4 regions of the Cohnella massiliensis genome follow, and region 4 is predicted to be linked to each of the others. Evidence: riboswitches for the same ligand, from Rfam matches in the RefSeq annotation. Region 4 holds a riboswitch; each other region holds the start of a gene.
What was found. A riboswitch is a leader RNA that binds a small molecule or an ion and turns the genes downstream of it on or off. The one in region 4 is predicted to bind cyclic di-AMP.
Positions count from the first base shown of each region.

Region 1 (3,408 bases), on a different contig from region 4:
GATCGCCTCGTCGGACGCATGCTCCACGCCGATGCCGTCCTTGCCTCTCGCCTCCGCGCGCGTCAGAAACGCGTGCTTGCAGTCCGGCACCCGCTGGGCGACGATTTTCCGAATCCGCTCCCCCGGAGCGTCCGGATCGGTAAATACGATCACGCCGCGCCGCTTGTGCGCCAGCTCGATTCTCCGCAGCACGTCTTCGCCGATCGCCGAGCCGCCGGTTTCGATCGTATCGGCCTGCACCGCCCGCCGGATGGCGGCCGTGTCGTCCTTGCCTTCCACCACAATCATTTCCTGAATCATCGCTTGATCCTTCCGCTCCGTTCTTCGGGTTCGCCCAAAGGACGGGCAAAGTCCTACTCGTTATTATAACCTTGCCCATGCAAAAAAGAAGAGGCCCGAAAGCCCCTTCCCTGCAATTGCCGCTATCTATGTCAAATGTGCTCGTTCTTCGGCGTCTACGGTTGGCATCCCCGATTGACGCCGTCCGGCCGTCCGGACCGCGGCGGCGGATCCGGCACGACCGGGAATCGCCCTTGCGCCTCCGCTTTAGTCGGCGGAAGGCTTGACAGGGCCGATGACGTATACGGTGTATCCTTTTTTGGAGCCGAACTTCTTCGCATGGCTCTCGCTGTCGAAATACACGTCGATTTTTTTGCCGTTGATGGCGCTGCCGGTGTCTTCGGCTCGGCGGAAGCCGATGCCATCGATGTAGACCCACCAGCCGAGCGGAATGACGTCGGGATCGACCGCGATCGTGCGGCCCTCCGACACCTTCGTTCCGGATGCGGTAATGCCGTAGCCCTCGTCGCCTACGTCCTTGCCCGTAGATTCCGGGCCCGCCGTATAGGCGGTAAGCTTGACGTTCTTCAGCACCTGCTTCACTTTGACCGACTTTCCGTTAAGCTGAACCGTGCCGTTAGCCGAAGCGTCGTAGGACAACGTCGTGACTTCGGGCTCTTTTTTCTTCGTGCCGACCGCGACGATTTTCTGCACGGACGGCTGCGTGATCGTTTTGGATACCAGCTGGTCGCTGACCAGGCGACCGTCGACATAGACGCGCTCGGTTTTCGTCACGAGCGTGCCTTCCTTGCCGGTTTGGATCACTTTTTTGCTGCCCTCGGGCAGCGTGGGGTCCTGCTTTTCCACGATGGCGAACGTCACCGGATGCGACGTTTCCACGACCTCTTTATCCACTCTCAGCACCTGAATGGTCATGCCTTCGGTAACCGGCGCCGACTTGTCGGGCGTTACCCGGTCGTCCGCCGATAACGAGAGGTTCGAGGCGTGCAGAACTTCCTGAACGGAATCTGCGGTCGTATATTTGATCTCCTTCTTCCCGTCCGCCTGCAGGACGACTTTCGCGGCGCGATCGATCGCGATCGTGCTGCCCTCCTGCAGCTCGGCATCGAGCGGCTGGGATATTTGATCGTGCGGGCCGACGGTGATGTTGTGCTCCGAGAGCAGCGATCGCACATCGGACGATTTCGTTTTGATGACGGTTGTCGTCCCGCCGTCCACGACGGTTACGCTCATGGCGGACGCGCCGTGTAGCAGCAATAAGAACAAGATGGTCATAGCAAAAGAGAGAATTGCGCTGAGCAGGATCAAACGCAAATGCTCATGCTTCCATCGCGCTGCGAAAAGCTTGCCGGTCGGTCGTGGATCATGGGTGTTCCCGACAGGAACGGTTCCCATTTTCTCGTTCCTCCTTCATAGCCCCGCCGTCGACTGCCTAAGCATGACTTCGTCTGACGCGACTATCCTTTTGGTTAACGGCGCTGGGCTTCGCACGGAGCGGCTTTCGCACGAAAGCACCCGGCCGTCGTTCACCAGTAAACGGCACCAACCCGCCGCCCGAAAACATTCGCCTCTTCCTCCCGCAAAAAACGGACAACAAAAAAAGCCGACGGACAGAGGATCTGTTCGTGGCTCCGCTTGCGACGTCGAAAGGGAAATGGGCAGCACGAGGTGACCTCTCTCTCATACGCTTGCGAGGTTAGCTGTCGGGTTCGGGCCAAGAGAGCGGCCCTATCCGCCCGCAATCCGACGGACCGTCCGGCCTGGACGGATGCTTCGGTTGCCAGCAAAATTCACCCCAAGATTACTCGGCCGCAGAAATCGCGGTTCGCGTACGAACCGGTCCTCCGCGTCGGGTCCCCCGCTCTCCGTTCGGAGACTCAGCGCACTGGAAAAGGGATGCCATATTCAAACTCTTGGATTAGATGATAACCTCTCGGCGCCAAAGGTGTAAAGAAGGGTCAAAGCGCGAAATCCTCCATTTTTGAACGAAATAAAGCTGAATTTTTAGGTTTCATCGATCAAAAACCAGTTTTTTCGCATAACTAAATGATTTTTCTTCGATTGTTAGCGTTTTATCTTGGTAGACGAAAACAGGCGAGACCATTTTCGGTCGTTAAATTTGCAATTTCTTCCACGGATTTCCCTTTTATTTCCGCTGCTGCCTCCGCTACGAACCGCACGTAAGCGGACTCGTTTCGCTTCCCTCGGTAGGGGTGCGGAGTCAAATACGGGGCGTCCGTTTCGATCAAAAAACGGTCGTCCGGCACGTTCGCGAGCACCTCTTTGGGAACCCTTGCATTTTTGAACGTAACCGGTCCTCCGAACGAAATATAGAAGTTCATGTCGAGGCATTTTTTGGCCGTTTCCCAGCTTCCGGAAAAGCAGTGCATGATCCCTCCGACCTCGGAGGCGCCTTCCTCGCGAAGCAGCCGGACGACGTCCTCGTGGGCGTCCCGGTTATGGATGACGATCGGCTTGCGCAGGCGTTTGGCCAAACGGATTTGCTCCCGGAAAACGGCGTGCTGAACGTCCTTCGGAGACGTATCCCAATAATAGTCAAGCCCGATTTCGCCGATCGCCACCACCTTCGGATGGGCGCACAAGCGTTCGATCCAGGCCAAATCGTCCTCAAACTTCATGTCGATCGCGTCGGTCGGGTGCCAGCCGACGGCGGCGTAAATGAACGGATAGTTCTCCGCGAGCGCCATCGTCGTCGGGATCGTCTCCCGGTTGAAGCCGATATTGACGATCGTTTCGACGCCGGCTTCCCGCGCGCGGGCGATGACCTCCTCGCGATCGCTGTCAAACTTTGGCGAATCCAGGTGGGCGTGCGTGTCGAATAACATAGCGTATGGCGTCTCCTTTTGCTTTTGCAAGTTCTTTTTTTTACATTCCGAAAAGCTCGCGGATTTCCGGCTCCAATTCCGTTGCCTTCCTCCGAACCTCGTCTTCCGGATAATACAAATAGTAATTTCCCCGGTGCAAGCCCGTGATCGAACGGATGATGTCCGACTTGACCGAGATTTCCGTCAGCCGATCCTTGTTGTCGAGCAGCAAAATCGGCGGCTTTTCCGAGGCGTCCAGCGCCGCTCCGGGCTTGTACACGTC
Region 1 is NZ_LT821241.1:65,615-69,022, forward strand. It holds gene rnmV (ribonuclease M5) at 1-300, opposite strand, end outside; gene B7E11_RS00350 (resuscitation-promoting factor) at 547-1,533, opposite strand; cyclic di-AMP (ydaO/yuaA leader) riboswitch at 1,971-2,193, opposite strand; gene B7E11_RS00355 (TatD family hydrolase) at 2,373-3,146, opposite strand; gene B7E11_RS00360 (HD domain-containing protein) at 3,187-3,408, opposite strand, start outside.
Region 1: another riboswitch for cyclic di-AMP. It lies ahead of B7E11_RS00350 (resuscitation-promoting factor); the one in region 4 lies ahead of B7E11_RS10200 (TrkH family potassium uptake protein).

Region 2 (3,408 bases), on a different contig from region 4:
CAAGCATGGAGGATAAACCGTCACTTTATGAAGAGATTACCCAAGCTTCTATTGATCAGCTCAAACACATCGACAATCCCGACTTGACGACTCCCCAATATTGGGGGCAAGCGAAAGGGAAAAACGTCATTCTGATCCAATTGGAGTCGTTTCAGAACTTTCTAATCAACCTGAAGCTCAATGGACAGGAAGTAACTCCGAATTTGAACAAACTCGTGAGGGAATCTTTATATTTCCCTCATTTCTTTCAACAAGTGGGTCAAGGTAATACATCCGATTCCGAATTTGTGGTCAATACGTCGCTTTACGTGCCGAAATGGGACGCTGCGACAATGGTCTACTCCAATAAACAGCTGCCAAGCATGCCAAAGTTATTAGCAGCCAATGGCTATCAGACAGCGACATTTCATACGAATGACGTACGCTTCTGGAATCGAAACAATCTTTATCAAGCGCTCGGATGGCAAACTTATTATGATGACGATTATTTCGGAAACAGCGATATTGTCGCGTTCGGTTCATCGGATGAAGTGCTGTACCAAAAAACGACGGATAAGCTTCTTGACATGCGGAAAAGCGGCAACCCGTTTTATGTTCAAATTTTATCGATGTCCGGCCATCATCCGTACAATTTGCCTAAACGCAAGTACAATATGGAACTCCCGGCTCGATTCGAAAATACGCTGGTCGGGAACTATGTCCGAGCCCAGAATTATGCGGATAAGGCGCTTGGCCAGTTCGTTGAGAAGTTGAAGGATACCGGAATTTGGGATAACAGCGTTGTCATCCTATATGGAGATCATTTAGGTCTTCCCAAATACACGTTAAGCACTCGCGAAAAGGACCTAATGAAAGAAATTTATGGACGCGAGTATGATGTTCAGGACATGTTAAACATTCCTTTGATGATCTCGATTCCTGGCGTCTCTCCGCAAATAATCCCTACAGTTGGAGGACAAACGGATATCTTTCCTACAGTTTCCAACTTACTTGGAATATCAATGAAAGGCAATATCCATTTCGGTCAGGATTTGCTGAATCATTCCACGAATTTATTGCCTGAGCGCTATTATTTGCCATCCGGTTCATTGATTACCGACAAAGGGGTATTTGTACCGGTCGACGGCTATGATGACGGGATTTCTTACAAATTTAGCGGTGGCCAAGCGCAAGAAACCGCTGCAACACCAAAACAATTTGACGATGCGTTACAGTTGCTGCGAATGTCCGACAGCTATGTGCAGTCACTGCCGGATCGATAATGTTCATATGTCTGTATTTTATACTTTGATTATGTAGAACATTTGAATACAAAGACGAATAAGGCAAAAAATAAATGATAATATTCTAATTTTGTAATTGGAGGATTTCGAAAGAAAAAATCGAATTGTACTACACTGTGTAATAATAAATCATCATATTGCCGAATTTCCGAAGTCGGAAAACGGGGGAACCGTCTTGGGTGTATTAATCCTGAAAACAAGGGATTATAGGGAACCTTCTACCGAACCCTCAGCTAACCTCGTAGGCAACGAAGGGAGAACAGCTTTGAGAAAGCAAATCGCAGCGTTGTTGTTAGGTTCCACCATGTTGTTTGCAAGTGCCGGAAGTGTTTTTGCCGATGAACCCGAGCTAAACAAGGCCGTGAACGATGTCGTTGGCACTCCATACAAGTGGGGAGGCACAACGGTTAAAGGGTTCGACTGTTCCGGATTCATTCGTTACATCTTCGACCAGTTTGATACCCAGCTGCCCCGGACTTCCAAGTCGCAAGCACAAGTTGGGACCAAGGTGGCGAAGGACGAACTTCGTCCGGGCGATCTCGTGTTTTTCAATACGGACGGGCAAGGAATTTCGCACGCCGGCATCTATTTAGGGAGTGGCAAATTCGCTCACGCTTCGAGCAGTAAAGGTGTCACGATAAGCAAATTGTCGGATTCGTATTATGAGAAACGTTATGTTACCGCACGACGTGTGGCGAGCGGTGAGAATTATGCAGCAATGATTGAGGATGAACACTCATCCGATAAGAACTATGCCTGAATAACGGACAAGCCCACCAACGCGAGTTGGCGGGCTTGTCCGTTATTTAAGGACGCTTCCTCCAAACAAGAAGCGTTTTTCCCATTGGGTCCCTGCGATCGAATCGATTCGTACGCCTCCGGATTTGACGGAATACGTCTGCAGAATTTTCCCATTCCCCAAATAGATGCCGTTGTGCGTAATACGCTCTTTGCTCTTGTCGATTCCCTTGTAATCGGAATCTTTGCTGCCTTTATAAGACATGAAAAACATAATGTCCCCGGGTTTCAGATCTCTCCAGTTTGTCGTATAGTAGCCATTGTTTTTGACATATGCGCCTTGGCTTCGCGAATCGGGAGGAAGCGTAATACCTGCCCCTTCCTTGTAAGCCTGACGGACAAAGTCGGAGCAATCGAACGTACGAGTGTTGCTGCGGCTCGAACCGAATTCATACGGGGTTCCCAAGTACTTCAAGCCTTTGTTAATAATATTTTGTCTTACGGAACTTACCTGGCTTTGGTTGGTTACGGGAGCTGCGCTAACGGGGTCCGCTAGACTCGAAATTCCTACGCCCAAGCTAAATGTTGCCACAAGAAATCCAACGGCAAGCTTTCTTTTCATTCTCAAACTCATCCTCAAACATCCTCCTGTTCCCATTTTGAATTGGTGGGGGGTGCTGCGAGGCATATGCTAACACGTTAACTTTGCAGTTTTGAAGGCGTAATTTTTGGTAAGTTGGTAAAGCAGTTGGTATGCCAGCGAAAATTCATATTCCCTGGATTGACGAATCCGAGTTTTAATACTACAATCCGTAATAATTAAAAATAACTTCGGCAGTTCTAACTTTGATTTTAAATACTACTTTGTGTAGTATTAAACATCGATAAAGTGGTTTCCCGGGAAGAGGAGGACTGCAGATGATGAAACCTTTATTGCTACATGGGGGCGTGTCATGACAGGCGTACTGCAAATTGGACCGTTTGTCATTCGGGCTGATTGGTTTTATTATGGTGTATCCGCGCTTATTGGATTTTCAATCGCTCGAATGGTCGTCCGAAAAAAATCGCTGCATGCGCTTCAACATTTGGATATCATTTTCAACGCCTTATTGATTGGCATCTTGATATGGAAAGTAAGCCCTTTATTTTCTGAACCGCAACTTCTTACAAATCCGTTCTCGCTATTGTTTTACCCTGGAACAACTCTCGGTTCGAGAATCGCCTTTGCAGGCGCGATGATGTATTTACTACATCGATGGTGGAGGAGTAAGGCCGACTGGAGAGAAGCGTCAGATGTTCTATCCATCGTGTTGATTTCTTCGGTGATGATTTACTTGGTAACCCATTGGCAATACGGCCTTCGAACGATGTTGCCTTGGGGAATTTC
Region 2 is NZ_LT821259.1:1,114,370-1,117,777, forward strand. It holds gene B7E11_RS18925 (LTA synthase family protein) at 1-1,262, shown strand, start outside; cyclic di-AMP (ydaO/yuaA leader) riboswitch at 1,412-1,546, shown strand; gene B7E11_RS18930 (C40 family peptidase) at 1,588-2,043, shown strand; gene B7E11_RS18935 (C40 family peptidase) at 2,086-2,655, opposite strand; gene B7E11_RS18940 (prolipoprotein diacylglyceryl transferase family protein) at 2,975-3,408, shown strand, end outside.
Region 2: another riboswitch for cyclic di-AMP. It lies ahead of B7E11_RS18930 (C40 family peptidase); the one in region 4 lies ahead of B7E11_RS10200 (TrkH family potassium uptake protein).

Region 3 (3,408 bases), on a different contig from region 4:
TCAGTCCGTTGTGGACCGTCACTTGCCCGCCGCCGAGCCCTTCGTTGATCATTCGGTCGACATCCATGTCGTATTCGTCCTTGCCTTCGTAAATGGAATCGGTTTGCTGCGGATTTTCCGCCATGTCCTTTTCCCCTCCTTGAGCGAAACAATAAAAACTTGCTTTAAGTTCCCCCGAGGGGTTTGATTTGATGCAAACGCGGGGAGGATAACAAAATCAAAAACGTTTCGGATGGGAGTGAAATCGCGATGCATACCGTGTGGAAAGGAGCCATCAGCTTTGGCCTCGTTCACGTCCCGGTGAAAATGTTTACGGCAACCGAAGATAAGGACATTCACCTCAGATATATCCATAAGGAGTGCGGGACTCCCATCTCGTATACGCGCAGCTGCCCCCATTGCGACCGTCCGGCCGAATGGGAAGAAATCGTTCGGGGCTACGAATATGAGAAAGGGCATTTCGTGCTGTTCGAAAACGAGGAGCTGGAGGCCGTAAAGCCGGAAAATACGCGAACGATCAAAATTTTGGATTTTGTCGCCCTGGAAGAAATCGATCCGCTTTATTTTCAAAAAACGTACTATTTGTCGCCCGATCAGGCCGGCGCGGGAGCCTACAGCCTGCTGCTTGAAGCGATGCGGGATTCGGGACGGATCGGCATCGCCAAAGTGGCCATTCGGAGCAAAAGCAGCCTCGCCGCCATCCGGGCGGTGGATAACTGCATTTGCATGGAAACGATGTTCTACCCGGACGAAATCCGGTCGCTCCAGGCCGTTCCGAATTTGCCGCAGCAAGCGAACGTGAACGACCGGGAGCTCGATATGGCGAAAATGCTCATCGAGCAGCTGTCCGCGCCTTTCGAGCCGACCAAATATACGGACGATTATCGGGTGGCGATGCTTGAGGCGATCGAACGCAAAGTCGCGGGCAAAGGCGTGGACGTCGTCACCGCGCCGGCCGCCGAGAGAACCAATGTCATCGATTTGATGTCGGCGCTGCAAGCGAGCCTGGAAGCGGTGAAGTCCGTTCCGGCGGACAAAGGGGCAGCGAAGGATGGGGAAGCTCCGGCGGCCCCGAAGCGGCGGACGGCCCGTGGGCGCAAAACGAAGGAGACGGCTCCGTAAGCGGGCGTATGGCTGACGCTGCTCGCCGAGTTCTCCCGAAAGGTGGATGCCGTTTACTGCCTCGCTCTGACATAATAGCGGCCTCCAGGGGCCGCTATTTGCCCGCAGTTCGGGAAATTCCTCGAATAACGGTCTCTCGCGACCGTTATTTCGGATGACGCATCCGTACCCGGGGTCACGCTCAATCAAATGTCGCTGTGCTCGCTGCCCCGCGATCCGGCGATGCGCCCGAATTTTTCGCCCTCATCGCCTCGCTCGCCCCGCCATCCGGCCAATGTGCCCGAATTTTTCGCCCTCAGCGGCTATCCGGGACGCCATTTTGTACGCGGCGTCTTATTTTTCCTGCGCTTCCATACCATTATTTATAGAATGAAATAGAGTCGGAAGATTGATAGAATGTTAAGCGTTCCAAAGCCAAAGTCTGCAGAGCAGACGCGGGGGAACCAAGTTTTCGGGGTGAAGCCGCTAATCGAAGCTATTGCGGCAGGGGCGCTCTTTGACCCGAACCCGTCAGCTAACCTCGCAGGCAAAACAAAGGGAGGAATGCTTTTTGTTCAAGAAGGGAAGCAAACGTTGGGGTACTCTGGCTCTTTCCGGCGCTCTGGTTACGGCCTTGTCGCTGCCGGCCGGCGCTGCATCCGCAGCATCCAATGCCGACGTGAGCGTGCATACTTTCAAATATACGATCAATAGTTCCGATTTGAACGGTCTGCTTAACGGCATCGATCTGGACAGCTTGCTCGACCAAATCAAGCAAGGCCTGTCGCAAGGCACCGTGACGAAGCCGACGGCTCCGTCCGCGCCGTCCGCCGACAACGGCAATTCCGGCTCGAACGCCGGCTCCGGCAATGCGAGCGGCGGATCGAACGGCAGCGCCGGATCGGGTGCGGGCAATGCCGGCTCCGGCAGCGCGGGCTCGGGCAACGCCGGTTCCGGCAGCAACGGCTCCGGCACGACGAATCCGGGCACCACGAACCCGGGCTCGGGCTCGACCGTCCAAACATCGCAATACGCCGCGGAAGTCGCCAAGCTGGTGAACGCGGAGCGGGCGAAAGCCGGCCTCGGCGCGCTTGCGATGGACAGCAAGCTGTCGGAAGTCGCTCTTGCCAAAGCCAAGGACATGTACAATAAAAACTACTTCAGCCATACTTCGCCGACGTACGGCTCTCCGTTCGACATGATGAAGCAGTTTGGCGTGTCGTTCAACTACGCGGGCGAGAACATCGCGAAGGGCCAAAGAACGCCCGCGGAAGTCATGAACGCCTGGATGAACAGCTCCGGCCATAAAGCGAACATCCTCGGCCAAAACTTCACGAAGATCGGGGTCGCTTACTACAACGGCGTATGGGTCCAAATGTTTATCGGCTAATCGCCGCGACGAAAGCAAAAGGCTGCGCAGCCGCATGAGGCGGGGCGCAGCCTTTTTTTTCATGTCGGCTTAACCGAATCCGTTCGTCCGCTTCGCCATCGGCATCGAAATCCGGCTTTCGATTTTCACCCAATCCACGACAACCCCAAAAAGCCCGCAATTCCGCAAACGAGGGCTCCGATCCGATAAGGCAGGTACGTTCTTCCTTCGGGCTCCTTCGTTCCTCTCAAGCGATGCACCCAGCTCCGGAACCATTCCGGATGCACGGCGATGAACAGAGCCGTTCCCGTCCAGAACACAAGCAGAAGCAATACGGCGGCGGTCAGCGGATTGCTCAAGGCGTTCACCTCATTTTCGAAAACGTTCGGAAGGAAAAACGCGAAGCTCCGTCATCCGGCAAAGCCGCGTCCTTGCTCCCGCTATGTTCGGTTTATGCAGGCAAAACGCCGCTTGTGCATGCCGGCGAAAATGTTCCGGCGGATAAAACGGCCGATTTTGGCGTATATTTTCGGAAAAGGCCGGTTGCCGACAATCCGCCGGACAGACGAGGAGAAAGCGATGCCGCAAAACGTTACGTTAACGATGGGCAAGGACGAACTGAACGTTTCCCACCCCGACAAGCTGCTATGGCCGGAGTCCGGCATTACCAAGCTTGACTATGTTCAAACGCTGGCCCGCCTCTCGCCGTATTTGCTCCCGCACAGCCAGGGACGATATTTGACGACGATCCGGTATCCGGAAGGCATCGCCGGCGAGACGTCCTTTTATCAAAAAAATTGCCCGCGCCCCGCGCCGCCGTTCGTCCGCACGGCCAAAAACGGATCGATCGAGTACATCGTGCTCGATTCGCTGCCGACGCTCGTCTGGCTCGGCAGCTTGTACAGCCTCGAATTCCACGTGTCGTGCGAGCGGATCGG
Region 3 is NZ_LT821259.1:278,465-281,872, reverse strand. It holds gene B7E11_RS29615 (hypothetical protein) at 1-124, opposite strand, end outside; gene ku (non-homologous end joining protein Ku) at 250-1,122, shown strand; cyclic di-AMP (ydaO/yuaA leader) riboswitch at 1,525-1,666, shown strand; gene B7E11_RS15155 (CAP domain-containing protein) at 1,673-2,491, shown strand; gene B7E11_RS15150 (hypothetical protein) at 2,617-2,829, opposite strand; gene ligD (non-homologous end-joining DNA ligase) at 3,050-3,408, shown strand, end outside.
Region 3: another riboswitch for cyclic di-AMP. It lies ahead of B7E11_RS15155 (CAP domain-containing protein); the one in region 4 lies ahead of B7E11_RS10200 (TrkH family potassium uptake protein).

Region 4 (3,408 bases):
CTCCCCCGTCGCGGACGCGGCGGGCAGCCGCAGCAGCTGCGAGCCGATGAAGATGATGCACGCGAATCCGAGCACCAGCAGCCGCGGCGGCGATGCCGTCAACCACTTGAAGGCCGCTTTCATGGCTCTTCACCTCGCATTTTATCCAATGATGATCTTCCCTTCTGCATGCCGGTACAGCGAGCGATTTTCCCGGGCGGCGAGCGCGAAGGAGAGCGTATACGGACCGACCCGGCCGACGAACATCACCAGCATAATGATGATTTTCCCCGCCGTCGACAGCTCCGTCGTCAACCCCATCGAAAGCCCCACGGTGGCGAACGCGGAGGTGGCTTCGAACAGGACGCCCATGAACGACGCGTTTTCGGTTACGGACAGGATCATCGTCGCCGCCACGAGAATCGCAAGAGAGAAAAAGGTGATCATGATCGCCTTGTACACCTGGGTTTGGCCGAGACGGTGGCGAAACAGAACGACGTCCGTTTTCCCCCGGATGACCGCGTAAACGGCGGCGACCAGCACCGCGAACGACGTCGTCTTGATTCCGCCGCCCGTCGAGCCGGGCGACGCGCCGATAAACATCAGCCAGACGATAAAAAACTGCGTCGCCTGGCGCATGTCGTACATGTTGAGCGTGGTGACGCCGGCCGACCGCGGCGTTGCCGAATGCAGCAGCGCGGCAAGGAGCTGGTTGCCGAAGTTTAACGGCCCGAACGTTTTCTCGTTCGTATATTCGAAAATGAAAATGACGATCGCGCCCCCGACGAACAGCAGAACGGTGACGCTCAGCACGACCTTGGAATGAAGCGACAGCCGTTTGCGCTGCGGCCACTCGACCAAATCCGCCAGGACGACGAAGCCCAGGCTTCCGCAAAGGATCAAAATGATGGAAATGACGTTCATGTAAGGATCGGAAACGTAATCGGACATGCTGCGAAAATCGCCGAACAGATCGAACCCGGCGTTGTTGAATACCGATACCCCGTGAAAAATGCCGTAGTACAGCGCGCGTCCGAGGCTCATTTCCTCCATGAACCGGATCGCGTAAAGCAGCGAGCCGACCGCTTCGATCGTCAGCGCATACAGCACGACTTTGCGCACGAGCCGGACCAGACCCTCCAAAGTGTTCTGATTCAGGGATTCCTGCAGCGCAAGCCGGTCCCGCAGCGAAACCTTGCGCCGAAGCATGAGAGCGAACAGCGTTCCCATCGTCATGAAGCCGAGTCCTCCGACCTGGATCAGGATCAGAAGAACCCAGTGGCCAAACGCGGAAAAATGAGTTCCGGTATCCACCACGACGAGACCGGTCACGCACAGGGCGGAAACCGAAGTGAACCAGGCGTCGATCCAGCTCAGCGTTTGGCCGCTCACGACGGAAACCGGCAGCTTGAGCAGCACGGCCCCGACCGCGATAAGGAACGCGAAGCCGAATACCAGGGTGCGATAAGGCGAAGCATAAAGCCAGCGAACGGCTTTTTTGTACAAGTCGGTCACCTCGTTCGAAGTCAAGCGTCATCCGTTCCGTCCAAACCCGTGAGGGCGAAAAGTTCACCCTTAATCTTTCCGAAATCGCAAAAAAAGACACCGGCACTCCGGTGTCTTCGCACACTGAGTCCTGTTCGGCTGCAGCCTACGAGGTTAGCTGACGGGTTCGGGCCTGAACAGGCAGCCCTATCCCGCGCGCCGCCTGCGCGCGCAAGGAATTCACCCCGACCGCGGCGCCAATGCGGCGGCGGCATTTGGTTCCCCCGTTTTCTTGCGGAAATTCGGCTGTTTAGTATGATAGGGAATAACGATAATAATCGAATGCAAAATTACATACCATCGCATTATAGTCTCTCCGCTTAACGCGGACAACTGCCAAATCCGGCTAATAATGCAGTTTGGAGCGTTAATTGCTTCGGCAAGCGGCGGAAACGGGGAGCGATGCATCAATCTTCGCGGTTATCTTCTATTTTCGTTAATTTAGCTAGCAATCGGGCGGAAAACGAGAAAAAAAGAATTATGCGTCCGGTGTATGCGTTTACCTGAACGATTCGAAAGAGCGGAGTGATCGAATTTGATTTCGAAGCGTTGGCTCGTTTGGTCTGCCATCGGTCTCGTCTTGTATTTTTTTATCCAAGTGGCGCCTTATTTCGGTTCCTTGCAGGACTCCGGGGATTTCGGCATGCTGACCCGCGAGGAAGCGAAGTCGGCGGCGCTTGAAGCGGCAACCGCTCGGTTCGGCATTCCCGCTTCGGACCTGGGGGAAGCGCGCGCAGCGCATCTGTCCGACAGCGAGGGCGTGAGCTACTTGTCCAAAGAAAAGCTGCTCGAAGCTTATAACGACGCGTGGGACGAGCGCTTTCCCACCGATGTTTATCGCGTGGACATTCCGCTGGGAGCCGAAAGCAAGCTGGAACTGTCGCTTCACATGAAAACCGGGGAACTCGTCGCGTGGCGCCACGCGACGGAAGGACGATCGACGGGCGGCGCGGACGAAGATCCCGCCCTCCTTGTCCGGCAGGCTCGCGAAACGTTGGCCGAATGGGGCTTCGCCGCGGAAGACTGGGAACCGACGGGCGAAGTCGCCGCGGACGGCGCGGTCGGCTTCCAGTCCCGGAAAGCCGGGCTCGGAGAGGCGAAGCTGCAAGTGTTCGTCAAGCCGGCGCAGCGTTCGCAAGCTTCCTCCGGAACCGGCGCGGAAAGCTCGGCAGCGGAAGACGGCATCCTGCCCGACCGCGCCGGGAGCGAGCTTCGGTACCGGCTTTTGCCGCCCGCATCCTTTATGCAGTATTTGGAGTCGCAGGAGGAAAAGGCCGCTCTCCTGTCCATTTACGGCTCCATGCTTCCGCAGCTCGTCCTGCTCGTTCTTGCGGTCGTCTACTCGGGGGCGTACAGCAGTTGGACCTCGTACCGGCGCGGGGCCTTTTTGGCCCCTTTGTTTTTTGTTTTGTATGCGGCCTTTACGTTCAATATGGCGCCCGCCTTCCGGGCTCAGGCCATCGAATCCGGCATGGGGCAGCCGGAAGCGGCGGCGTTCGGATCGATCGTTTTCAATCTGATGATGCTCGCGGCGATGGCGCTCCTGACTTACTTCTCCGCGGTCGCCGGCGACGGCCTGTGGAAATCGGCGGGCCGCGATTTGTGGCCGAGCTGGCGTCAGCCCGACTACGGCCGGCGGGTGCTCGCCGGCATGGGTCGGGGCTACTTGCTGGCGTTCATCGTGCTCGGCGTCCAATCCGTCGCGCTGCTTGCTTTAACCTTTTTGCTCGGGTCGTTCTCTTCCTCCGACGTCACGCAATCGACTTACAACATGACGTATCCTTGGCTGATGCCGCTGCTCGCCTGGTGCGCGGGCATCTCGGAAGAGCTGCAGACGCGGCTGTTCGGCATCGGACTGTTCCGCCGCTGGCTGACGGGCGGGGC
Region 4 is NZ_LT821258.1:111,689-115,096, forward strand. It holds gene B7E11_RS10195 (TrkH family potassium uptake protein) at 1-123, opposite strand, end outside; gene B7E11_RS10200 (TrkH family potassium uptake protein) at 142-1,485, opposite strand; cyclic di-AMP (ydaO/yuaA leader) riboswitch at 1,612-1,782, opposite strand; gene B7E11_RS10205 (CPBP family intramembrane glutamic endopeptidase) at 2,060-3,408, shown strand, end outside.